One region of the Nonomuraea sp. NPDC023979 genome, then DNA from elsewhere that is predicted to be linked to it. Evidence: riboswitches for the same ligand, from Rfam matches in the RefSeq annotation. Region 1 holds a riboswitch; each other region holds the start of a gene.
What was found. Region 1 has a riboswitch for thiamine pyrophosphate ahead of AB0G11_RS35985 (cytosine permease). Riboswitches for the same ligand answer to the same signal wherever they lie in the genome.
Positions count from the first base shown of each region.

Region 2: it holds a riboswitch for thiamine pyrophosphate, as region 1 does, so the genes downstream of both, thiC (phosphomethylpyrimidine synthase ThiC) here and AB0G11_RS35985 (cytosine permease) in region 1, are expected to answer to the same signal.
Region 3: it holds a riboswitch for thiamine pyrophosphate, as region 1 does, so the genes downstream of both, AB0G11_RS16335 (FAD-dependent oxidoreductase) here and AB0G11_RS35985 (cytosine permease) in region 1, are expected to answer to the same signal.

Region 1 is NZ_JBEZZG010000028.1:86,655-94,279, forward strand. Features, by position in the region: gene AB0G11_RS35965 (DNA-formamidopyrimidine glycosylase family protein) at 1-792, shown strand, start outside; gene AB0G11_RS35970 (MFS transporter) at 794-2,191, opposite strand; gene AB0G11_RS35975 (helix-turn-helix domain-containing protein) at 2,271-2,708, shown strand; gene AB0G11_RS35980 (rhodanese-like domain-containing protein) at 2,705-3,028, shown strand; TPP riboswitch at 3,054-3,167, shown strand; gene AB0G11_RS35985 (cytosine permease) at 3,159-4,502, shown strand; gene AB0G11_RS35990 (methylated-DNA--[protein]-cysteine S-methyltransferase) at 4,477-5,037, opposite strand; gene AB0G11_RS35995 (ATP-binding protein) at 5,171-6,994, shown strand; gene AB0G11_RS36000 (ATP-binding protein) at 7,137-7,571, shown strand; gene yidC (membrane protein insertase YidC) at 7,555-7,625, opposite strand, start outside.
Region 2 is NZ_JBEZZG010000034.1:58,655-66,279, forward strand. Features, by position in the region: gene AB0G11_RS39445 (MarR family winged helix-turn-helix transcriptional regulator) at 1-301, shown strand, start outside; gene AB0G11_RS39450 (hypothetical protein) at 333-515, shown strand; gene AB0G11_RS39455 (flavin reductase family protein) at 520-1,011, opposite strand; gene AB0G11_RS39460 (styrene monooxygenase/indole monooxygenase family protein) at 1,008-2,228, opposite strand; gene AB0G11_RS39465 (AraC family transcriptional regulator) at 2,302-3,270, opposite strand; gene AB0G11_RS39470 (hypothetical protein) at 3,322-3,495, opposite strand; gene AB0G11_RS39475 (hypothetical protein) at 3,517-3,723, shown strand; gene AB0G11_RS39480 (hypothetical protein) at 4,205-5,167, shown strand; TPP riboswitch at 5,232-5,344, shown strand; gene thiC (phosphomethylpyrimidine synthase ThiC) at 5,336-6,826, shown strand; gene AB0G11_RS39490 (NAD(P)-dependent alcohol dehydrogenase) at 6,813-7,625, opposite strand, start outside.
Region 3 is NZ_JBEZZG010000007.1:233,993-241,617, forward strand. Features, by position in the region: gene alc (allantoicase) at 1-109, shown strand, start outside; gene pknB (Stk1 family PASTA domain-containing Ser/Thr kinase) at 128-2,050, opposite strand; gene AB0G11_RS16325 (thiazole synthase) at 2,216-2,971, opposite strand; gene thiS (sulfur carrier protein ThiS) at 2,964-3,164, opposite strand; gene AB0G11_RS16335 (FAD-dependent oxidoreductase) at 3,161-4,483, opposite strand; TPP riboswitch at 4,473-4,589, opposite strand; gene AB0G11_RS16340 (FAD-dependent oxidoreductase) at 4,643-5,812, shown strand; gene AB0G11_RS16345 (Rv2175c family DNA-binding protein) at 5,843-6,217, shown strand; gene thiE (thiamine phosphate synthase) at 6,195-6,839, shown strand; gene AB0G11_RS16355 (polyprenyl synthetase family protein) at 6,820-7,625, opposite strand, start outside.

The sequences.
Region 1 (7,625 bases):
GCCATCCAGGCGCTCAAGACGTTCGACCCGCCGGTCACCGCGCTCGGCGGGCTGACCATCACGGGCGTGTCGAGGCACGGCAAGTTCCTCGACTTCGACTGTGACGGGCTGCACCTGGTCATCCACCTGGCCCGGGCGGGCTGGCTGCGCTGGCGTGACGACCTGTCGGGCGCCAAGCCGGTGCGTCCGGGCAAGGGCCCGCTGGCCGTACGGGTGCGGCTGGCGCCCGACGAGCTGGGCCTGGCGCCCGGGTTCGAGCTGACCGAGGCGGGGACGCAGAAGCGCTTGGCCGTCTATGTGGTGAAAAATCCGGACGAGGTGCCCGGCGTCGCCGCCCTCGGCCCCGACCCGCTCGCCGACACCTTCACCATCGACGCGCTCAAGGCCATCGTGGGCGGCAACCGCACCCAGATCAAGGGCCTGCTCCGCGACCAGAAGGTCATCGCCGGCATCGGCAACGCCTACTCCGACGAGGTGCTGCACGCCGCCCGGATGTCGCCGTTCAAGATCGCGTCGTCGCTGACCGACGCCCAGATCGCCGACCTGCACGAGGCCATCGTCACGACGTTGCACGAGGCCGTCGAGCGGGCGCGCGGGCTGGCCGCCAAGGACCTCAAGGCCGAGAAGAAGTCCGGGCTGCGCGTGCACAACCGCACCGGCCGGCCGTGCGACGTGTGCGGCGACACGATCCGCGAGGTGTCGTTCGCCGACTCCTCGCTGCAGTACTGCCCGACCTGCCAGACAGGCGGCAAGCCGCTGGCCGACCGCCGCCTGTCCAAGCTGCTGAAGTAGCTCACGCCTCCACGGGCACCGGGGTCCGGCGGCGCAGCCCGGAGGCCACCACGACGACCGACACCAGCGTGGCCAGCACCGGCACCACCAGGGCCGCGCGCACGGCGTCGATGCCGCTCGCGCCGCCGTCGAGCGCCGCCACGTTCACCACGGTCACCATCGAGATCCCGAGCGCCGCGCCGAACTGGAACGACGAGGTGATCAGCCCGCCGGCCAGCCCCTGCTCGTGCTCGGCGATGCCCTCCGTCGCCACGATGGTCACGGGCCCGTACACGAAGGCGAACATCAGCCCGATCAGCAGCATCGACGGCACCATCGCGGCGTAGGTCCAGTCCATCCCGACGCCGAGGAACATCGCGAAGGCGACCACCCCCGACAGCAGCCCGCCGAGGATCACCCGCGCGTTGCCGTAGCGGTTGACCAGCACCGGCGTGAGCGTCGGCGCGAGCAGCACGTCGGCGGCGGCGATGAGCAGCGCGAGCCCGGTCTGGATGGGCGTCCAGCCGCGCAGCTCCTGGAGGTAGAGGGTGACGAGGAACTGGAAGCCCATGAACGAGGCGGTGAGCAGGGTGGCGACCACGTTCGCGCGCACGAGCGAGGCCGACCTGAACACGCCGAGGCGGACCAGCGGGTCGGCCGAGCGGCGTTCGATCGCGGTGAACGCCGCCAGCAGCGCGAACGCGCCGGCGAACGCGGCGACGGTCCAGCCCCAGCCCTCGCCTGGGTGCTCCAGCCGTACGACGCCGTAGACCAGCAGCATCATGCCGCCGGTCATCGTGACCGCGCCCGGCACGTCGAAGCGGCCACCGGCGGGACGCGGGACGGCCGGCTCCTTGATCAGCACGACGGCGGCGAGCAGGATGGCGGCGGCCAGGATCACCGGCGCGAAGAACACCCAGCGCCAGCCCACCGCCGTGAGCAGGCCGCCGATGACCAGGCCGAGCGCGAACCCGGCGGCGCCCGTCCCGGCGTAGACGAGCAGCGCCTTGTTGCGCTGCCTGCCCTCGGCGAACGACGTGGTGATCAACGAGAGCCCGGCAGGGGTCATGAACCCGGCGGCCACCCCGGTCACGAACCTGGCGACCAGCAGCACCCAGCCCTCGTTCGCGAACCCGCCGAGCCCGGAGAACACCAGGAACACCGTCAGCCAGAACAGGAACATGCGCCGCCTGCCCAGCAGGTCGGCCGCCCGGCCGCCGAGCAGCGTGAAACCGCCGTAGCCGAGCACGTACGCGGTGACCACGCCGCTCAGCACGCTCGTGGACACGCCGAGGTCGGCGCGGATGGCGGGCAGGGCGACGTTCAGCATGGCCACGTCGACGCCCTCAAGGAAGATCGTTCCGCACAGCACCAGCAGCACGCCCAGCGGGCGGCCTGTCAGCCGTTCGGATGCACGCATGATCAAACTCCAGTGGTTACGTTCTCGCATGTCGGTTATCTCTTGTAACCGTCAGAATCATGCGGCAGCATGGATCGACATGGAAGACGGCACTTTGAAGTCACCTGGTTACGTCGACAGCACCACCACCGACGCCGACTTCGACGTCCGCCACTGGGACGCCCGCGAGGGCTGCGAGGTCAGGCAGATCCTCGACCGCGTCGCCGACAAGTGGTCACTGCTGGTCATCGCCATGCTCGACTGCGAAAGCCTGCGCTTCTCCCAGCTCCGCCGCGAGATCGACGGCGTCAGCCAGCGCATGCTCAGCGTGACCCTGCGCAAGCTCGAACGCGACGGCCTGGTCAGCCGCACCGTCCACCCGGTGGTGCCGCCCCGGGTCGACTACGCGCTCACGCCGCTCGGCCGCACCCTGCACGAGACCATCAAGGCCCTGGTGACCTGGACCGAGACCCACCAGCAGGAGATCGCCGAAGCGCGTGCGGCCTACGACGCGAGGCACGGGATGATGGAGGCATGACGGTTCCAGAAGTCGAGGCACGCGATGTCCCAGAAGGCGCCTACCTGCTCGACGTGCGCGAGCAGAACGAATGGGACGCGGGCCACGCCCCCGAGGCGGTCCACATCCCGATGACGCAGATCCAGGCCCGCGTCGAGGAGGTCCCCGCCGACCGCCAGGTCTACGTCGTCTGCCGGGTGGGCGGCCGGTCGTTCCAGGTTGCCGCCTGGCTCAACCAGATCGGCCGCGACGCGGTCAACGTCGACGGCGGCATGCAGGCATGGGCTCACGACAAGCGCCCCATGGTCAGCGAAACAGGACAGACTCCCTTCGTAGCCTGAAAACTGGCATAATGCGCGGCGGAAAATTACACAACGCGGGAGCTCGGGGCGCACCGGGCTGAGAGGGCGACCGAGGCCGTCGCCGACCGCATGAACCTGTCCGGGTAATGCCGGCGTAGGGAGCAGTGCGATGGCGCATGACGTCCGCGACGACGAAGTCCCTCTCACTCTTGAAGGGGCCGCCCCCAAAACCCTCGGAGTCCTCGACCAGGGAGCCCTCTGGGCCAACCTGGCCGTCAGCCTCCTGGGGTTCTCGGGCGCCCTGTTCCTGCTCGACCCGCTGGGCAACGCACCGCTCAGCCTGACCGCCGCGCTGGCCGCCGCCGTCGTCGGCAGCCTGATCGGCACCGCGATGGTCGGCCTGTCGGCCATCCCCGGGACCCAGACCGGCCAGCCCGCGATGGTGCTGCTGCGCGGGCTGTTCGGGGCCCGGCTCTCGTACGTGCCGACCGTGCTCAACATCATCCAGATGATCGGCTGGGGGGCGTTCGAGCTCTGGGTCATCGCTCAGGGCGCGATGGCCGTCTTCGGCGACACCGTCCCGTACGCGGTGTGGGTGATCGTCGCCGGGGTGCTGACCACGGCCCTGACGATCTGGCCGCTCGGCGCCATCAGGCTGCTGCGGCGCTACATCACGGCCCTGGTGATCGTGGCGCTGATCTGGTTCACGTTCCAGTTCCTGGGCGACGCGCCCCCGCAGAGCGGCGGGTCCTGGACCGCGTTCGCGCCGGCCGTCGACTACGTGATCGCGCTGTCGGTGTCGTGGGTGCCGCTGGCGGCCGACTTCGCCAGGCACTCGCGCTCCAGCCGGGCCGCCTTCACCGGCGTCGTCGGCGGCTACACGCTCGCCCAGGTCGCCTGCCTGGGGCTGGGCGTCTACGCGGTGGCGATCGCCGGGGCCGCCGCCGTGCAGAACGACAGCACCGCCGTGTTCGGGCCGTTCGTGGCCGTGCCGCTGGGCGCGGTGTTCTTCGGCATCCTGGTGCTGCGCGAGGCCGACCAGTCGTTCGCGAACGTCTACTCGACCACCGTCTCGCTGCAGAACCTCATGCCCCGGGTGGACCGGCGGATCCTCAGCGTCGCCATCGGCGTGCTGACCGTCGCGATCGCGCTGGTGGTCGACGTGACCTCCTACGGCGCGTTCCTGGGCGTGATCGGCGCGGTGTTCGTGCCGATGTTCGCGGTGCTGGCCGTGGACTACTTCCTGCTCGGCGGCGCCACCCGGTGGAACACCGCCGAGGACGCCCCGGCCCGCTGGTCCATGCTGGCGCCGTGGGCGCTCGGCTTCGCCGCCTACTGGCTGACGACCTCCACGCCCACGGTGGAGCAGTGGGACGGCATCTGGGCCGCCGCGCGCGAGGCGATCGGCTTCGAGCGGCAGCCGTGGATGAACGGCGCGCTCGGCGCCGCCCTCGTGGCGGCCCTGGTGACGCTGGCGCTCGGCGCGATCAGGCGGCGCGGCGCTCGACGTTGAGCAGGTGGCGCTTGGCGGCTTCGCCCCCGGCGTAGTCGCCGAGCCCGCCGTCGTCACGCACCACCCGGTGGCACGGCACCACCACGCACACCGGGTTGGCGCTGAGCGCGTTGCCGACCGCGCGCAGGGCGCGCGGCCTGCCGATCAGCTCGCCGATGCTCTCCAGCGTCGTGGTCGTCCCGTACGGCACCGCCATCGTCTTCTGCAGCACCGTGCGCGCGAAGGGGGTGGCGAGGGCCAGGTCGACCGGCGTGGCGAAGGCCCGCAGCCGCCCCGAGAAGTAGGCGTCGAGCTCGCGGCGCACCGGGTCGAGCCGTCTCGGATTGGGGGCGATGTGCCGGCCCACGTGGTTGGTGACGCGCTCGTACACGTCCTGCTCGTCTTCGAAGCTGCACGAGATGATGCCGCGGCCCGTCACCGCGATGATCATCCGCCCGACCGCGCCGTCGTACGTGCCGAACGCGACATCGGGCGGCCCGTCGCCTCGATAGGTGGCGGAGGTCACCCGCAACAGGGCGTCGATGTCGTCCGACATGCCTTCACCCCCTGTTGGAAACGCCGTGACCGCAGCGTATCGGACGGATCGCCCGACAAGGCCGCCACGCCGGGGGCACTATGGAGTCGTGGGGGACGAATGGGCTGGGAGTGACGATGACATAGCCCGTGCCGTGCTCGACAGCTCGCCCAACGCCGTCGTGGTCCTCGACCGGGACCAGACCGTCCTGGTCTGGAACGCCGCGGCCGAGCGGCTCTTCGGCCTGACGGCGGCCACGATGCTGGGCCGCCGGGCGCCGATCGTGCCGGACGAGCTGACCGCCGAGCACCATGCGGTGCTGGAGCGGGTGCGCACCGGCGGGCAGGTCTCGCTGCGCACCAAGCGCGTGCGCGGCGACGGCGAGGTGCTGGACGTCCGGGTCGACATCAGCGCGCTGCGCATCGGCAGCGCCGTCGCCGGTTACGTGTGCGTCCACCACCTGGTGCAGGCCGACGACGCGGCCAAGAACCGGATGGCCCGCCGCGCCCGGCTGGTGCGGCGGCTGACCGACGTGGTCGGCGACATCAACGCCGAGCTGGAGCTGCCCGCCGTGCTCGACCGGATCTCGGCCAGCCTGACCGAGCTCACCGGGGCCGACGCGGGCGGGTTCGTGCTCATCGAGGGCGACCGGCTGCGGCTGGTCAGCACCTACCAGCTTCCCGACGTGCCCAAGGGCACCACCACCGACCTGCACAACAGCCTCGTCGGCAAGCTGCTGCGCACCGGCAAGACCGTGCTGCTGGAGTCGGAGGGGCTCGACAGCCTGGTCTGGTCCAGCCTCAAGGGCCTGCACACGGTCGCGCTCGGCCTGGCGGCCGTCGGCGGGCGGCCGTACGGGGCGCTCTACGCGCTGTTCGCCCGGCGCAAGCCCGGCCACCTGGAGCTGGAGCTGCTGGAGCTGCTGGCCGGGCACGCCGGCATCGCCGTCGGCAACGCGGTCGCCTACCAGGAGGCGGTGCGGCAGCGGGCCCACGAGCGGGCAGTGTTCGACGCCAGCGCCGACGGCATCGCCGTGCTCGACCGCGAGGGGCGGGTGCTGCGCTGGAACCCGGCCGCCGCCCGGCTGACCGCCGTCCCGGCCGAGGAGGCCGTGGGGCAGCCGCCGCCGTTCCCGCAGCCCGCCCCGGGCGAGAAGCTGACGGTCCAGCTCGCCGACGGGCGCTGGCTGGACGTGGTGGGCGCGCGCATCCAGGAGACCGGCGAGCTGGTCGTCGACTTCCGCGACGTGACCGCGGCCAAGGAGCTGGAAGAGGCCAAGGACCTGTTCCTGGCCACGACCAGCCACGAGCTGCGCACCCCGATCACGATCGTGCGCGGCTTCGCCAGCACGCTCGACTCCCGCTGGGACAAGCTGAGCGACGCCGAGCGCCGCTCCGCCGTGCACACGATCGCCGAGCGGTCCAGGTCGCTCGGGCAGCTCATGGACCACCTGCTGCTGGGCGCGCGGGCCGGCGCGGAGGAGCAGGTGGTCAGGGACGAGCCGTTCGACCTGGCCGAGCGGGTGCGCGCGGCCACGCTGGGCTTACCCGTGCTGTCCGACAGCCACCGGGTCGAGGTGAGCGTCGCCGACGGGCTGCCGCTCGCGATGGGCGACGCGCTGGCCACCGACATCGTGCTCGCGCAACTGCTGGAGAACGCGTTCAAGTACTCGCCGAAGGGCGGCCTGATCAGCGTCTCCGCCCGGCCCGAGAACGGCGCGCTGGTCGTGGTCGTCGACGACGAGGGCGTGGGCATCGCGCCGGCCGACCGGGAGCGGATCTTCGAACGGTTCGTGCAGGTCGACAGCGGTGACCGAAGACGGTTCGGCGGGGTCGGCTTAGGCCTCTACATCGTGCGGAGCCTGGCCAGGGCCCAGGGCGGCGAGGTGAGCGCCCATTCGGGGCCCGGCGGCGGCACCCGTATGAGACTCGTGCTCAAGCGTGCATCCCCTATCGGATCCGACACACCGATGCGGTAACGAGGTGGTCACGGTTGAGCTGATCTATCGTCCGATGTGTACAAGCTGTGATCGAGATGCGGTTTCTGGGATTGAGTAACGGGGCATTTCGGTCGTACCGGGGAGTGTTCCCGCGGGGGGCACTGGGAGCGGGGAGGTGGGTGTGTCAAGCGTGGTGCTGCTGCCGTACGCGCCGTCCAGCGTCGCCGTTGCCCGCCAGCGTCTGAGCACCGACCTGCAGGATTGCGGGGTGTTCACCGCCGCGATCGACGACGCCGTCCTCGTGGTGAGCGAGCTGCTGAGCAACGCGTTGAGGCATGCGCATCCGCTGCCGTCGGGCATGGTGAAAGTGACCTGGCTGCGCAGCGACGATCACATCGAGGTCGCCGTGAGCGACGGGGGAGCGGCGACCGAGCCGCGGGCGGGCCGGCCGGCGCTGTCGTCGCTGGGCGGCCGTGGGCTGGGCATCGTCGAGTACGTCGCGGAGAGCTGGGGGGTTCGCCACGACGGCGACACGACCACGGTGTGGGCGATCCTGCCCGCGCCCACGGGGACCGTGAACAACGGGCAGGTGCACGCGCTCAGAGAGGCCGGGTAGCCAGCACCGCGCGCTCTCCGGCCGTCCAGGCCGTCGACACGAGCAGGTAGAGCC
Region 2 (7,625 bases), on a different contig from region 1:
CGACGCCACCGGCGTCACCCACTCCGCCGCCAGCCAGACCGTCGAGCAGATGCGCCGCGCCGGCTGGGTCACCCTCGCCAAGGGGAGCGACGCCCGCCGCCGCATCGTCCACCTGACCGACCAGACCCGCCGGGCGCTGCCCGCCATCGAGGCCGAGTGGGCCGCCACCGAGCGCGCCGTACGCGCCCTGGACGCCGAGCTGCCCATGCCGCTCACCGACGTCCTCCAGGCCGCCGCCGACGCGCTCAGGCGCCGCCCCTTCCACGAGCGCCTGTCGTCAGAGGCCGGTAAAACGGGCTGATCTTGTCGGTGGGGCCTGCGATAGTGAGCGGGTGGTTCACACCTTCTCCCTCCTGCCCTGCCATGTCCGGGAGCTGCCCGCCGGGGCGATCGAGCTGATGCCGATCGTGCTCCCCATGACGCTCACCAGCGTCCAGCGCCGCGAGCTGGCCGCGATCCTGCTCCACGGGCTCGACGACCCCTCCCCCGTCGAGCCGGAGCTGTGCGCCGTCTGACCGTTCAGGCGCCGATCCGCGCCAGCGCGCCGTCCCTGGCGCACAGCTCCCGATAGCGGCCCGCGTGGAAGACCAGCGGGTCGCCCTCCTGCCACTCGAAGTGCTCGACCTCCCCCACCATCACCAGATGGTCGCCCGCCTCCTGCGCGCTCACCGTACGACAGGCGAAGAACGCCAGCGCGCCCGCCAGCGCCGGCAGCCCCGTGGGCGTCAGCCGCGTCGCCACCCCGTCGAACTTGTCTGGAGCCGGCCTGCTGAACCGCCGCGACAGCTCCTCCTGCCCGGCGGCCAGCACGTTCACCCCGAACCGGCCGGCCCGCAGGAACGCGGGCGCGCTCGGCGCCCGGCTCGACAGGCACCACAGCACCAGGGCCGGGTCCAGCGACACCGAGGCGAAGGAGTTCACCGTGAGCCCGGCGCGCTCGCCGGGCAGGGCGGTGGTCACCACGGCCACCCCGGTGGCGTAGCGGCCGAGCGCGTCACGCAGCGCCCTCATGACGACACCTCGGCCAGATAGCGCCGGGCGCTGTCCGGGTCCATGAACCACTCGGCGAAGTCCGTCGGGTCGTCGAAGCCGTTGACGAAGCGCGAGGCCACCTCGGGCAGCGACCCGGCCGCGCCGAGGATCTCCAGCACGTGCGGCGGGGGCGGGGCGAGCAGCGCGTTGGTCCAGTCGGTGACGTGCCGCGCCTGCTCCCAGAACCGCTCGAACGTGCGCTCCATCCACGCCTGGTCGAACGGCCGGTCGCCGTGCTCCAGGATCGCCTGGAGGTAGGCGGCGGCGCACCGGGCCGCGTTGCCCGCGCCCTGGCCGGTGATGGGGTCGTTGAGCACCACCACGTCGGCGACGCCCAGCACCGGGGCGCCGGTGGGCAGCACCGCGACCGGCCGCCGCACGGTCGGCGCGAACCGCCCGGTCAGCGTGCCCATCGCGTCGGTCAGCTCGATCCCGTCGCACCGGGCGGCCTCCCACGGCAGGAACGTCTCCAGAATCGACCGGCTCGTGGCCAGGTGCTCGGCGGGGGTGCGCACCTCGCCCCAGCAGTCCATCGGGCCGCCCGGGACGCCCTCGAACACCATGATCTCGCACGGGCCGGTCACGGTCAGCGCGGGGAAGACGAAGTACTCGCCCACGCCCGGGATCACGTTGAAGCACACCGCCGAGTGCTCCGGCCTGGGCGTCAGGCCGGTGACGTAGGTGAGCGCGAGCGTCCGCTGCGGTGCGTCGTAGGGGGACCTGGCGGCGTCCCGCTCGAACAGCGAAGCGATCTTGCCCTTGCCGGCGGCCACCAGGACCAGGTCGTGCGTGGCGGCGTAGGTCTCCAGGTCGGCGGGCGTCACGTCGCGGATCTCGACCCGGCCGCCCAGCTCCTCCACCTCGGCCAGCCAGGCGGGCATCTTGACCCGCTGGTCCACGCTGCGGGCGGGCTCGCGCAGCCGGGCCGCCCAGCCGATCGCCTGGCCGCCGTCGGGCCCCGCGACGGCGAACCGGATGCCGTCGATGGGCGGGCAGTGCGGCCAGTGGTCCAGGCCGAGCGCGCGCTCGTGACCCAGCGTGGTGCCGAACATGGCCTGGCTCGACATGACCCGGCCGTCGCGGATGTCGTCCGGGGTCCGGTTGGAGACCACGGTGACGTCGTAACCGTTCTTCAGCAGCCCGAGCGCCAGGTGCAGTCCAGACTGCCCGGCGCCGACGATCAGAATCTTTCGCATACCGGGAACGGTATTTTCCGGCCCCCCGGCCGAGCCATCCACTGAGCGCGGATCCCGTCCGCTGGACGCGGAGTCAGCTCAGCCGCAGCGTGGCCGAGGGCGCGCGGCCGTACCTGTCGCGGTAGGCGGCGGCGAAGCGGCCCTGGTGGAGGAAGCCCCAGCGGGCGGCGACCGTGGTCACCGTGCACCGGGCCGGGTCACCCGCCAGCAGCTCGGCGTGCACCCGGGCCAGCCGCACGTCGCGCAGGTGCGCCATCGGGGTGATCCCGAGGTGGGCGCGGAAGCCCTCCTGGAGCGAGCGGACGCTCACGGCCACGGCCCGCGCCACGTCGCCGGTGGTGATCGGCAGGTGGGCGTGCTCGTCGATGAACGCCATCGCCCGGCGCACCACCTTGGGCACCGCCGCGGGACGGGGCGCGATCAGCCGGCCCAGGTAGTTGGACGGCTGCGTGGTGACGAGGCTGAACAGCAGGGCGTTCTCCAGATGGGCGGCGGCCAGCGGCTGCGCGCCTCCGGTCTCGGCGGCGCCGACGAGCAGCCCGGCCATCGCCCGCCAGCCCTGCCCCCACGCGCCGGTCAGGTCCACGCCCAGGTCGAACACCACCGGCTCGGCGACCGGCTCGCCGAGCAACTGCTCGACCGCGCCTTCCACGGCCTGCCGGTCGAACTTGACGATGAGCTGCGGGCAGCCCGCGCCCCAGCGCATGTCCAGGCGCTCGGTCGGCGACGGCAGCGAGGCCAGCCCCGGCGTCGAGACGATCTCCTGGCCGCCGCACCGGATCAGGCTGCGCCCGGCGATCGGGATCTGCACCAGGTAGAAGGACTCCAGCTCGCCCGGCTCGATGCGCACCTCGGCGCCGTAGTCGAGGTAGCTGACGCGCACGGAGCCGAGCTGCGCGGAGTTGAAGCGGGCGGCCAGCAGCCCGGCGTCGCCGGTCACGTCCAGCCGGTGCGGGCAGAACACCCGTCCGACCTGCTCCCGCACCTCGTCGAGATCCGAGCTGGCGAACAGCGGGCTGTTGCCGAGCAGAACACCGTCCATGCCCGATCATCGACATGATCTGCGGCAGCGTTCCAGGCAAAAATGCACAGATCAGGGGAGCCGGCTCCGATACACCTTCCTGGCGCGTTCGTACAGGTCGAGGTGGTCGCCGTACTGCTCCTCGGTGTCGAAGCGGCCGAACTCGCGCACCACCTCGGCCAGCCGGTCCAGCCAGGCCAGGCACCAGCGCACGTCCTCCTGCCGGGCCACATGCCCGCCGGCCACGTCCAGGTAGACCGGGCTGGTGTGCCGGGCGGGCCCTGCGCGAGCACCCCGTCGGCGGTGCGGATCTCCAGCGTCTCGACCTCGGGCCCGATCGAGGTCACCGCGATCTCCACCCGCTCCCCCGGCGCGACGTCCAGCGTGGCGCCGGGCCCCTCGCCGTTCACCGTGAGCTCCAGCCACGGCCCGGTGGTGGTGAACGTGCGGCAGAGCAGGATCGCCTCGGCGTAGGACTCGGCGGTCAGCGGGCCGTCGACGCGCGCGTACACCCGCTCCCAGCCGGGCGGGGCGGAGGCGGTGGCGCGGAGTCGAGCAGCAGCGCCGTGCGGAACTCGCCGAAGGCCACCCGGGTGACGGCCCGCAGCTCGTGCCCGGGAAGCGCTCGGCGAGCTGGCGCAGCGCCGGGCCCCAGTAGTCGTGGCGCCGGTCGAGGAAGACCGTGGCCCGGGCCTGGGTCACGTACGCCAGCGGCTCCTCGCCCCAGCACGGCCCGTGCCTGTCGCGCAGCATCCGGTACTCGTCGAGTGCGGCGGCCACCGGGGCCGGCATCAGCGGTTCACCGCACATCGGGATACCTCCGGGCGTCACCGAGATAAGCTGAAAATGGCCAGAGCAATTGTCGTGCCATATAACCGCAGCTTAATAAGCTCAATGATCCGACATGGCGTATTTCTCATTGCGCCGGCACGACACTTCGCGATATTCATCAGCCGTGATCCCGGTCAAGGTGTTTCGCGCCGCCGCGTTCGTCCTGGAGAAGACCTCCCGCATGCAGGTGGGCAGGGCGTGGCACGACCCCGCGCTGGACGTGGCCCTGCGCCGCGTCCGCGCCGGGCGGCTGGAGCGCGGCCTGGACCTGATCAGGCAGGCCCGCGACGACCACGAGCTGCGTGCCCTGCGCGTCACCGAGCTCGCCACGGCCGCCGAGGCGCACCTCGACGCGCTGGAGCGGCTGGCCGGCGACGACCCCGACGCGCTGCTGTGGCTGGGCGCGGCCCGGGTGCAGCACGCCTGGGAGCTGCGCGACGACCTCACCGGCCGTTTCCACGAGCAGCTCGCCACCGCCGCCGGGCCGCTGCGCCGGGCCGCCGAGGCGGACCCCGGAGACCCGGTGCCGTGGGACGTCCTGCAGTGGCAGGCCATGGGCCTGGGCGACCGGGACGAGCTGGACCGCCTGTGGGAGGAGCTGACCAGCCGCGCGCCCCGCCTGTTCGCCGGGCACTACACCCGCGCCCAGGCGCTGTGCGGCAAGTGGCACGGCTCCGACGAGGAGGTGCTGGCCTTCGCCCGCACCGCCGCGGCCACCGCCGGCCCCGGCGACCTGGTCACCGCGATGCTGCCGCTGGCCCACTTCGAGGTCGCCTGGAGCGAGATCGCCGCCTCGGGCCGCGACGCCCAGGAGGTGCTCGAAGCGCACTTCCGCGACCCGTACGTGGCCGAGGAGCTGATCGACGCCGTCGACACCTGGCACGCCAGGCCCCGGCCGCACCCCCGGTCCGTGGAGGCGATGCACCTGTTCGGCGCCGCCTTCTACTACGGCGGCCACCACGCGCGCGCCCAGAGCCTGCTCATGAACGCCGGCCGCCGCGTCCCGGAGATCCTGCCCTGGTCGGCCGGCTCGCTCACCCCCGGCCGCCGCTACGCCCGCGCCCGCCGCGAACTCGGCCTCGACTGAGCCATAAACGGCCGCCACTAATTCGGCCGATCTTGCATGACTTTCTTCGCCGGGTTACGTTGACCGGGTCCAACGCGGGAGCCCGGTGCGACCGGGCTGAGAGGACGGCTGCCCAGCCGCCGACCGCCAGAACCTGCTCCGGGTAATGCCGGCGAAGGGAGTTGCGCGATGAGCGACGCGCGTTTTTCCAAGGTCTACACCGGGGATCTCCGCGTGCCGATGCGCGAGATCAGACTGTCTAACGGCGAGCGCGTCCGCCTGTACGACACCTCGGGCCCGTACACCGACCCGGAGGTCACCGTCGACCTGGCCCGCGGGCTGGCGCCGAGGCGCGCGGAGTGGATCCGCGCCCGCGCCGGCGGGCCCGTCACGCAGGTGGGCTGTGCGCGGGCCGGGACGACCACGCCCGAGATGGAGTTCGTGGCGGTCCGGGAGGGCGTCGAGCCGGAGTTCGTCCGGCAGGAGGTCGCCGCGGGCCGGGCCATCATCCCCGCCAACGTCAACCACCCCGAGTCCGAACCGATGATCATCGGCCGCAACTTCCTCGTGAAGATCAACGCCAACATCGGCAACTCGGCGGTCACCTCCTCGATCGCCGAGGAGGTCGAGAAGATGACCTGGGCCACCCGGTGGGGCGCCGACACGATCATGGACCTGTCGACCGGCCGCGACATCCACGCCACCCGCGAGCGGATCATCCGCAACTCCCCCGTCCCGGTCGGCACCGTGCCGCTCTACCAGGCGCTGGAGAAGGTCGGCGGGCAGGCGGCCGAGCTGTCGTGGGAGGTGTTCCGCGAGACGCTGATCGAGCAGTGCGAGCAGGGCGTCGACTACATGACCGTGCACGCCGGCGTGCGCCGCGCGTTCGTCCCGCTGACCGCCGGGCGCAAGACCGGCATCGTCTCCCGGGGCGGCTCGATCATGGCCGCCTGGTGCGTGGCCCACGGGCGCGAGAGCTTCCTGTACGAGCGCTTCGCCGACATGTGCGAGATCTTCGCCGCCTACGACGTGTCGTTCTCGCTGGGCGACGGCCTGCGCCCGGGCTCGATCGCCGACGCCAACGACGAGGCCCAGTTCGCCGAGCTGCGCACGCTGGGCAAGCTGACCAGGATCGCCCGCGACCACGACGTCCAGGTGATGATCGAGGGCCCCGGCCACGTGCCCATGCACAAGATCAAGGAGAACGTCGACCTCCAGCGCGAGATCTGCGACGACGCCCCCTTCTACACGCTCGGCCCGCTGGTCACCGACATCGCGCCCGGCTACGACCACATCACCTCGGGCATCGGCGCCGCCATGATCGGCTGGTACGGCACCGCGATGCTCTGCTACGTCACCCCCAAGGAGCACCTCGGCCTGCCCAACAGGGACGACGTCAAAACCGGCGTGATCACGTACAAGATCGCCGCGCACGCCGCCGACCTCGCCAAGGGCCACCCGCAGGCCCAGGCGTGGGACGACGCGCTGTCGGACGCCCGGTTCGAGTTCCGCTGGGAGGACCAGTTCGACCTGTCGCTCGACCCGGCCACCGCTCGGGCCTTCCACGACGAGACGCTGCCCGCCGAACCCGCCAAGAACGCGCACTTCTGCTCGATGTGCGGGCCCAGGTTCTGCTCGATGCGGATCAGCCACGAGCTGCGGGACCTCACGGGACGATGACGGCCCGGCCGACGATCTCGTTGTCGTGCAGGCGCTGGTACGTGCGCGGCGCCTCGTCGAGCGAGTGCGGCTCCACGCGCACGCCGATGGCGCCCGACCGGGCCAGCGCCAGCACCTCGATGAGCTCGTCCCGGCCGCCCCAGTAGGGGACCGACACCGCCATCTCGTACGGGCCGCTGCCGAACCCGACGGGCAGGCGGCCGTCGGCCACCCCGACGATCGTCACGTCCGAGCACACCCCCGCGCACGCGCCCGCCAGCGTCACGGTGGGCTGGATGCCGACGAAGTCCAGCACCAGGTCGGCGCCCAGCCCGCCGGTCAGCTCCCGCACCCGGCCGGCGGCGGCCTCGTCGGAGATCACGGTCTCGTGCGCGCCGATCTCCCTGGCCAGCTCCAGCTTCTCCTCGCTGATGTCGAGCGCGATCACCCGCGTCGCGCTCATCGCCCGCAGGATCTGGACCGCCATGTGGCCCAGCCCGCCCGTCCCGATGACCACCGCCGTGCTGCCCGGCACCAGCTTGGCCAGGCTCCGCTTGATCGCGTGGTAGGGCGTGAGCCCCGCGTCGGTCAGCGGCGCCGCCTGCGCCAGGTCCAGCCCCTCCACCGGGACCAGGTGACGGACGTCGTCGACGATCATGTACTCGGCCATGGCGCCGGGAGCGCCCAGGCCGGGCGGCTTGATGGCGAGGTCCTGGGCCCGGGTGCAGTAGTTCTCCGCGCCCCTGGAGCAGTTGCGGCAGGTGCCGCACCCCCACGGCCCGTACACGACCACGTCCTGGCCCACCTCGACGCCCGTCAC
Region 3 (7,625 bases), on a different contig from region 1:
GCCACACCGCTTCCGGCTGAGCCACACCGAGCCCGTCGAGCGCGTACGCGTCGACATCCACCCCGACGGCGGGCTGGCCAGAGTACGCCTGCTCGGCACCCTGGCCTGACCTCTCAGCGCCGGGCGCCTAGTGCCAGAGCAGCACTTCGGAGTTGGGCGGGCGCTCGCTGTTGGGAGCCGGGCGCTGGAAACGCACCACGCCGCCGCCGCCCACCGTGCGCACCCGCACCCGGAAGCCCAGCGCCCGCAGCTCGTTGCGGGCGTCGTTGACGTTCTTGCCCATCACCTGCGGCACGATGACGAACTGCTGGTCGTCGCGGGCCTCCTGGTCACCGTTGAACCAGTGCCAGAAGTCCGTCTGGCAGCGCGACACCGTGATCATCGCCGGGATGCCCTGGTCGACCTCCGCCTTGGCCTTGGGCGCCTGCGCGATCACCGTGCACGGCTCGGCGTCGTCGTCGACCTCGGTGACCTGCACCTGGAAGCCCTGCTGGCTGAGGAACGCGGCGGCCTGGTCCTTCGGCATGCCGTCGACGTCGGGCATCACCAGCCCGGCGCTCACGTACAGGTCGATCTTGGCGCCCTCCTTGACCTTCTCGCCCACCTGCGGGGAGGTGCGGATGACGGAGTTGCGCGCGACCTCCAGGTTCTGCAGGCGGCGGACCTTGCCCACGGTCAGGCCGGCGCTGCCGATGGCGTTGCGGGCGTCCTGCTCGGTCAGGCCCTGCACCTTCGGCACCAGCACCCGCTTGGGGCCGAGCGACGGCACCAGCGTGATCGTCTGCCCGGCCTCGACCTCGGTCTTGGCGGCCGGGTCCATCTCCAGGACGAGCCCCTCGGCCACCTCCTCGTCGTGGCGGCCCTCCACGCGGCGGACCTTGAAGCCCAGGTTGCGGGCGTTCTGCTCGGCGACCGCGAGGTTCTTGCCGACGAGGTCGGGCACCACGGCCAGCGTCTTCTGCGAGAAGTAGAGGCCGGTCAGCGCCACGGCGACGACCATCACCGCGGCCAGCCCCACCAGGAACCAGTTGGGCCGGAACCCGCCGCCCTTGCCGCGCCCGCGCGGCGGGGGCGGCGGCGCGGCCGGCACCTCGGCGCGCGGCTGGATCAGCGTGTGCGCGGGAGCGGCGGCGGGCGGCATCGTGAACGGCATCGGGTGCGGCCTGGAGTGGGCGCCGGACGCGCGGCCGGGCTCGCTCAGCCGGGGCAGCGTGCGGTGCGCCTCGACGGCCGCCACCAGCATCGCGGTCGCGTCGGCCGGGCGGTCGTGCGGCTCGCGGGCCGTGGCGTGCGCCACCAGCGCGTCGATCTGCGGCGGCACGTCGTGGATCAGCGACGACGGCACCGGGACCGTGTCGTGGACGTGCCGGTAGGCCACCGACATGGGCGTCTCGCCGTCGTACGGCTGCCTGCCGGTGACCAGCTCGAACAGCATGATGCCCGCCGCGTAGACGTCGCTGCGCACGTCGGCGCCGCCGGTCGTCACCTGCTCGGGCGACATGTAGCCGATCGTGCCGATCATCACGCCGGTGCGCGTCTGGTTGGTCGCCTCGATCGCCCTGGCCAGGCCGAAGTCCACGACCTTGACCCGGCCGTCGGCGGTCAGCAGAACGTTCTCGGGCTTGACGTCACGGTGGACCATCCCGGCCTGGTGGGCCGCGCCGAGCGCCGCCAGCACCGGGATCATGATCTCCAGCGCCTCGCGGGCCGGCAGCCGGTCGCGCTCGCGCAGGATGTCGCGCAGCGTCTTGCCCGGCACGTACTCCATCGACAGGTAGACCACGTCGGTGTCGGTGCCCTGGTCGAAGACGTGCACCACGTTGGGGTGGGAGAGGCTGGCCACCGACTTCGCCTCGCCGATGAACCTGCGCACGAACGCCGGGTCGTCGGCGAGCGAGCGGTGCATGACCTTCAGCGCGACGGTCCGGTCCAGCCGGATGTCGAGCGCGAGGTAGACGGTCGCCATGCCGCCCCGGGCGATCCGGGACTCGACGCGGTAGCGTCCATCGAGCAGCCGGCCGACCAACGGGTCGGCAGTCGTCGTGTCCACCCCGCTGAGTTTACGGGCGTTTCGCACCCGGGAGGGCCTGACCATCCGAAACCGATGCCGACCCGTGCCCCGCCCGGCCTCTCACGTGCCCCGCCGTCGCACAGGCCACCCCGGCACCGGCCCCGGAGAGCCGGTGCGCCTCCGGCAGACGGGAAGAACGTCCCGTCAGGGGGCCAGCGGGGAGGACGCCTCGGCGTAGCGGCGGCGCGGGATGCGCCCCGCCTGCCGCGCCATGCGGCCCGCGCGGACCGCCTCGCGCATCGCCGCCGCCATCAGGTCGGGCCGCTGGGCCCGCGTCACGGCGGTGGCCAGGAGCACGGCGTCGCAGCCCAGCTCCATCGCCAGCGCCGCGTCACTGGCCGTGCCGATGCCCGCGTCCAGGATGACCGGAACCCCGGCCGCCTCGACGATCAGCTCGATGTTGTGCGGGTTGCGGATGCCCAGCCCGGAGCCGATCGGCGCGCCCAGCGGCATCACCGCCGCGCACCCGGCCTGCTCCAGCCGGCGGGCCAGCGCCGGGTCGTCGCCGATGTACGGCAGCACGGTGAACCCGTCGGCCACGAGCCGCTCGGCCGCGTCGAACGTCTCGATCGGGTCGGGCAGCAGGGTCCGCTCGTCGGCTATGACCTCCAGCTTGACCCACGAGGTGCCCAGCGCCTCCCGGGCGAGCCGGGCCGTCAGCACCGCGTCGCCCGCGGTGAAGCAGCCCGCCGTGTTGGGCAGCACCTTGATGCCGCGCTCGCGCAGCACGTCCAGCACCGAGCCGCGGGCGGCCGGGTCGAGCCGCCGCATGGCCACCGTCGTCAGCTCGGTGCCCGACGCGGCCAGCGCCTGGTCCAGCACCTCCAGCGACGGCGCGCCGCCGGTGCCCATGATGAGCCGGGAGGAGAACTTCTCCCCGGCGATGATCAGGTCATCCACCTTGCACCGCCGTCAGCACCTCCACGCGGTCGCTGTCGCGCAGCGCCGTCGTCTCCCACGCGCCGCGCGCGACGACCTCGTCGTTCACGGCCACCGCGACGCCGGTGGTGGCGGTGGTCAGGGTCTGTACGGCCTGTGCGACGGTCATGCCGTCAGCCACGTCGTGCGTACTTCCATTGATCAGCAATTTCATGAAATATCCCGAAATCTAGCGGGTGAGCACAGGGACGCGAGGTCGCCCTCCTCGCCCTGCAGGATCGCGGCCGTGAGCGGGGCCATCAGCACCCCGCCCCGGAAATGCCCCGTGGCCAGCACCAGCCCCGGGGCCGAGCCGGGGCCGATGATCGGCAGGTTGTCCGGCGTGCCCGGCCGCAGCCCCGCCACCACGTCGGCGACCTCCAGCTCCGTCACCCCCGGGACCAGCTCCCTGGCGTCGCGCAGCAGCTCGTACAGCCCGCCGGCGGTCACCCGGGTGTCGAACCCGAGCTCCTCCTGCGTGGCCCCGACCACGAGCTCCCCGTCGCCCCGGGGCACCAGGTAGACCGGCGTGCCGTGCACCATCCCGCGCACGCACCGGCCCAGCAGCGGCTCGGGGGAGCGCAGGCGCATGATCTGCCCCTTGACCGGCCGTACCGGAACGTCGGTCAGCCCGGCGCTCCACGCCCCGGCGGCCAGGACCACCCGCTCGCCGCGGATCTCCTCCCCGGACTCCAGGCGTACGCCGGTCACCCGGCCGCCCTCGCGCGACAGCCCCGCCACGCGCTCCCGTACCAGCGGGACGCCCCGCCGCTCCAGGGCCACGAGCAGGGCGGCGGTGACGCGGCGCGGGTCCACCCACGCGTCGCCTGGCGCCAGCAGACCGCCGCGCACGGACGGCGCCAGCATTGGCTCCAGTCGCCGGCACTCGCGCCCGGTCAGCCGCTCCACCGGCAGGCCGAGCTTCTCCATGAACGCGGCCAGCTCCCCGAGCGCGGCCAGGTCGTCCCCGCCGAACGCCACGTCCAGCGTCCCGTCGGACCGCAGATCCAGCACGTCCCGCCCCTCGGCCGGCACCCCGCCGAGCAGCGGAAGCCCCCCGAACGGGTCAACCGCGGCGCCCCCGTGGGAGGACGCCTTGCCGGGGCCGGAGACGGCGGGACCGCTCGCACCCCCGGCCCGTGCCGCACTGCCGGATCCCGCGGGAGCTCCGCCCAGGGAGGCGCCCCCGGAGGGCAGGGGCGCGCCGGCGGCGGTGGGGCCGCTCGGGTGGGCGCCGGTCCGTCCAGGGGGAAGGGCGGCGTCGGCGGTGAGGTCGGCGGCGAAGGCGGGCCAGCGGCGCAGGGCGGCGATGCCGAGCCGGAGCAGCGGCTCCTCGGTGTAGGTCACCTCGCTGACCGGCGCCAGCATCCCGGCCGCGGCGTGGGAGGCGCCCGAAGCGGGGGCCGGGTCGACCACGGTGACGGCGCGGCCCGAGCGGGCCAGGCGCCAGGCGATCGACAGTCCGACGACTCCGCCGCCCACGATCACGTCCATGTCCGCTCCCTTCGCCGGCATGATCCGGATCAGGTGTCTTGCGGTCGAAGGCCCGGTGAAGCCTTCCTCTCAGCCCGGTTACGGCCGGACTCCCGCGCGTCTTACGTCCCCCAGCCTACGGCCTCGGTGCGACGCCGCGGCACCGCCCCCGTTATGGTCATGAACGTGAATCGCGTCGTGGTGGTGGGAGCGGGTCTTGCGGGCGTGCGCAGCGTCGAGGCGCTGCGGGCACGGGGGTTCGGCGGCCGGATCACGTTGATCGGCCAGGAACGGCACCGGCCCTACGATCGGCCGCCGTTGTCGAAGGCGGTGCTGCTGGGCTCCGCCGACTCCAGCTTCGTCGACTCCGACCTGGACGCGCTGGAGGTGGACTTCCGGCCGGGCGTCTCGGCCAAGTCGCTGCGCGCGGGCGTGGTGGAGACGACCGAGGGCGAGCTGGGCTACGACGGCCTGGTCATCGCGACGGGCGCGGAGCCGATCCCGCTGCCGGGTGACGGCCCGCAGCACGTGCTGCGGACGCTGGACGACTCGCTGGAGCTGCGGGCCCGCCTGGTGCCGGGCGCGCGGGTGGTGGTCGCGGGCGCGGGCTGGATCGGGGCGGAGGTGGCCACGGCCGCCCGCCGGGCCGGCTGCGCCGTCACCGTGCTGGAGGCGGGCCGGACCCCGCTGGCGCAGGCGGTCGGCGAGGAGATCGGCGCCCGGACGGAGAGCTGGTACGACGGCATCGACCTGCGGCTGGACACGATGGTCGCGTCGGTCGACGAGGGCGGCGTAGAGCTGGTCGGCGGCGGGTTCGTGGAGGCGCACGTGGTGGTGGCGGGCATCGGCGTCCGCCCGGCCGTGGAGTGGCTGGCGGGCTCGGACGTCGACCTGCACAACGGCGTGGTCACGGACGAGCGGCTGCGCACGTCGCTGCCCGGCGTGGTGGCGGTGGGCGACTGCGCCGCCTGGTGGTCGAGCCGCTACGGCACCCGGCTGCGCGTGGAGCACTGGGACACCGCGCTGAGCGCCCCGGAGGTGGCCGCCGCGACGCTGCTGGGCGAGGAGGCCGTGTACGATCCGGTCCCGTACTTCTGGTCGGAGCAGTTCGGCCACATGGTGCAGTACGCCGGCCACCACCCGGCGGGCGAGCGCCTGCTCTACCGGGGCGGTCCTGAGGGCAAGTGGTCGGCCTGCTGGCTGACGGCGGAGGGCGGGCTGGCGGCGGTGCTGGCCGTCGACCGGCCCCGCGACCTCGTGCAGGGTCGCCGGATCATCCAGGAGGGCCGTCGTCTGGACGCGGAACGCCTGGTAGATCCAGATGTACCCCTACGGGATTGTGTTGTTTGAGCAAGCGCGGCATGTGGTAGTTGTGGTTTCGTGACGCTTTCTGTTGCACAGATCGACCGGGAGACCGACCAGCTCGTTGACGAGTGGCTCACTCTCCCCGAAGTGGCCCAGCGCCTCGACCTCTCGATGGGACGGGCCAAGCAACTCCTCAAGGATCACAAGCTGCTCGGCGTGCGCCGCGGCAGCGGCGGGCCACAGGTGCCCGCGGTGTTCCTCGACGGAAAGGACGTGGTGAAAGGCCTTCCGGGCACGCTGACCGTGCTCCGCGACGCCGGGTACGACGATGTGGAGGCGCTGCGCTGGCTGTTCACCCCTGACGACTCGCTGCCGGGGTCGCCCGTTCAGGCGATCAAGGCCGGTCGTCACACCGAGGTCAAGCGCCGTGCCCAAGCCCTCGCTTTCTGACGCCCGCCTCTACCTGTGCACCGACGGGCGGCGTGACAGGGGCGACCTGGCCGAGTTCCTCGACGCGGCGCTGGCCGGCGGCGTGGACATCGTCCAGTTGCGGGAGAAGGGCCTGGAGGCGCGCGAGGAGCTCGCGCTCCTGGAGGTCTTCCGCGACGCCTGCGACCGGCACGGCCGGCTGCTGGCGGTCAACGACCGGGCCGACATCGCCTTCGCCGCCCGGCCTGACGTGCTCCATCTGGGGCAGGACGACCTTCCGGTGACGGTCGCGCGAGAAATGCTCGGCGACGACATCGTCATCGGTCGGTCCACCCACTCCGCCGCCGAGGCTTCCGCCGCGGCGGTGGAGGAGGGCGTCGACTATTTCTGCTGTGGGCCGATCTGGCCCACGCCGACCAAGCCGGGCCGGCACGCGCCGGGCCCGTCGCTGCTCCGGCACGCGGCGGCGCTCGGCAGTGACCGGCCCTGGTTCGGCATCGGCGGCATCGACCTGGCCAACCTGGACGAGGTCATGTCCTACGGGGTCCGCCGCGTCGTGGTGGTGCGCGCCATCACCGAGGCCGACGACCCCGGGGCAGCCGCCGCCGAGTTCGCCAAGCGGCTCACGTCCGCCGCGACGTAGCCGCCACGGCGAGCCCGGCCAGCGCGGTGCGGGCTTCGGGCGTGATCGGCGCCTGGTCGAGCGAGGCGAGCGCCTCGCCGAGATAGTCGCCGATCATGTCCTCGCACGCCCGCAGCGCGCCCGTGCCTTCGATGATCTCGCGCAGCGCGGCCACGCCGGGCTCGTCGAGCGCGGGGTCGCCGAGCAGGCGGCGCACCACGCCGGCCTGCTCGGGGGTGGCGGCGGCCAGGGTGCGCGCCACCAGCATCGTCCGCTTGCCCTCGCGCAGGTCGTCGCCGGCCGGCTTGCCGGTCTGCGCGGGGTCGCCGAACACGCCGAGGATGTCGTCGCGCAGCTGGAAGGCGATGCCGACCCGGGTGCCGTACGTGGTGCACAGCTCGTCGATCCACGGCTCCAGGCCGCCGGAGGCGAGCGCCAGGCCGAGACGGAGCGGGTGCTCGACGGAGTACTTGCCGCTCTTGTACAGGGCCACGCGCAGCGCCGAGTCGAAGGTGTTCTCGCCGTGCGCCTGCTCCAGCAGGTCGAGATACTGGCCGCACATGAGCTCGGTGCGCATGTGGTCGTGCACCGGCTGGGCCGCCGCCAGCGCCCGCGCGGGCAGGCCGCTGGTGCGCCACATCTCGCCCGACCAGATCAGCAGCAGGTTGCCGAGCAGGATCGCGGCGCCCTCGCCGAACTGCGTGGCCGAGCCGTGCCAGCCCGACTTCTCGTGCAGCGTCTGGAAGCGCCGGTGGGCGGCGGGCATGCCCCGGCGCAGGTCGCTCTTGTCCATCACGTCGTCGTGCA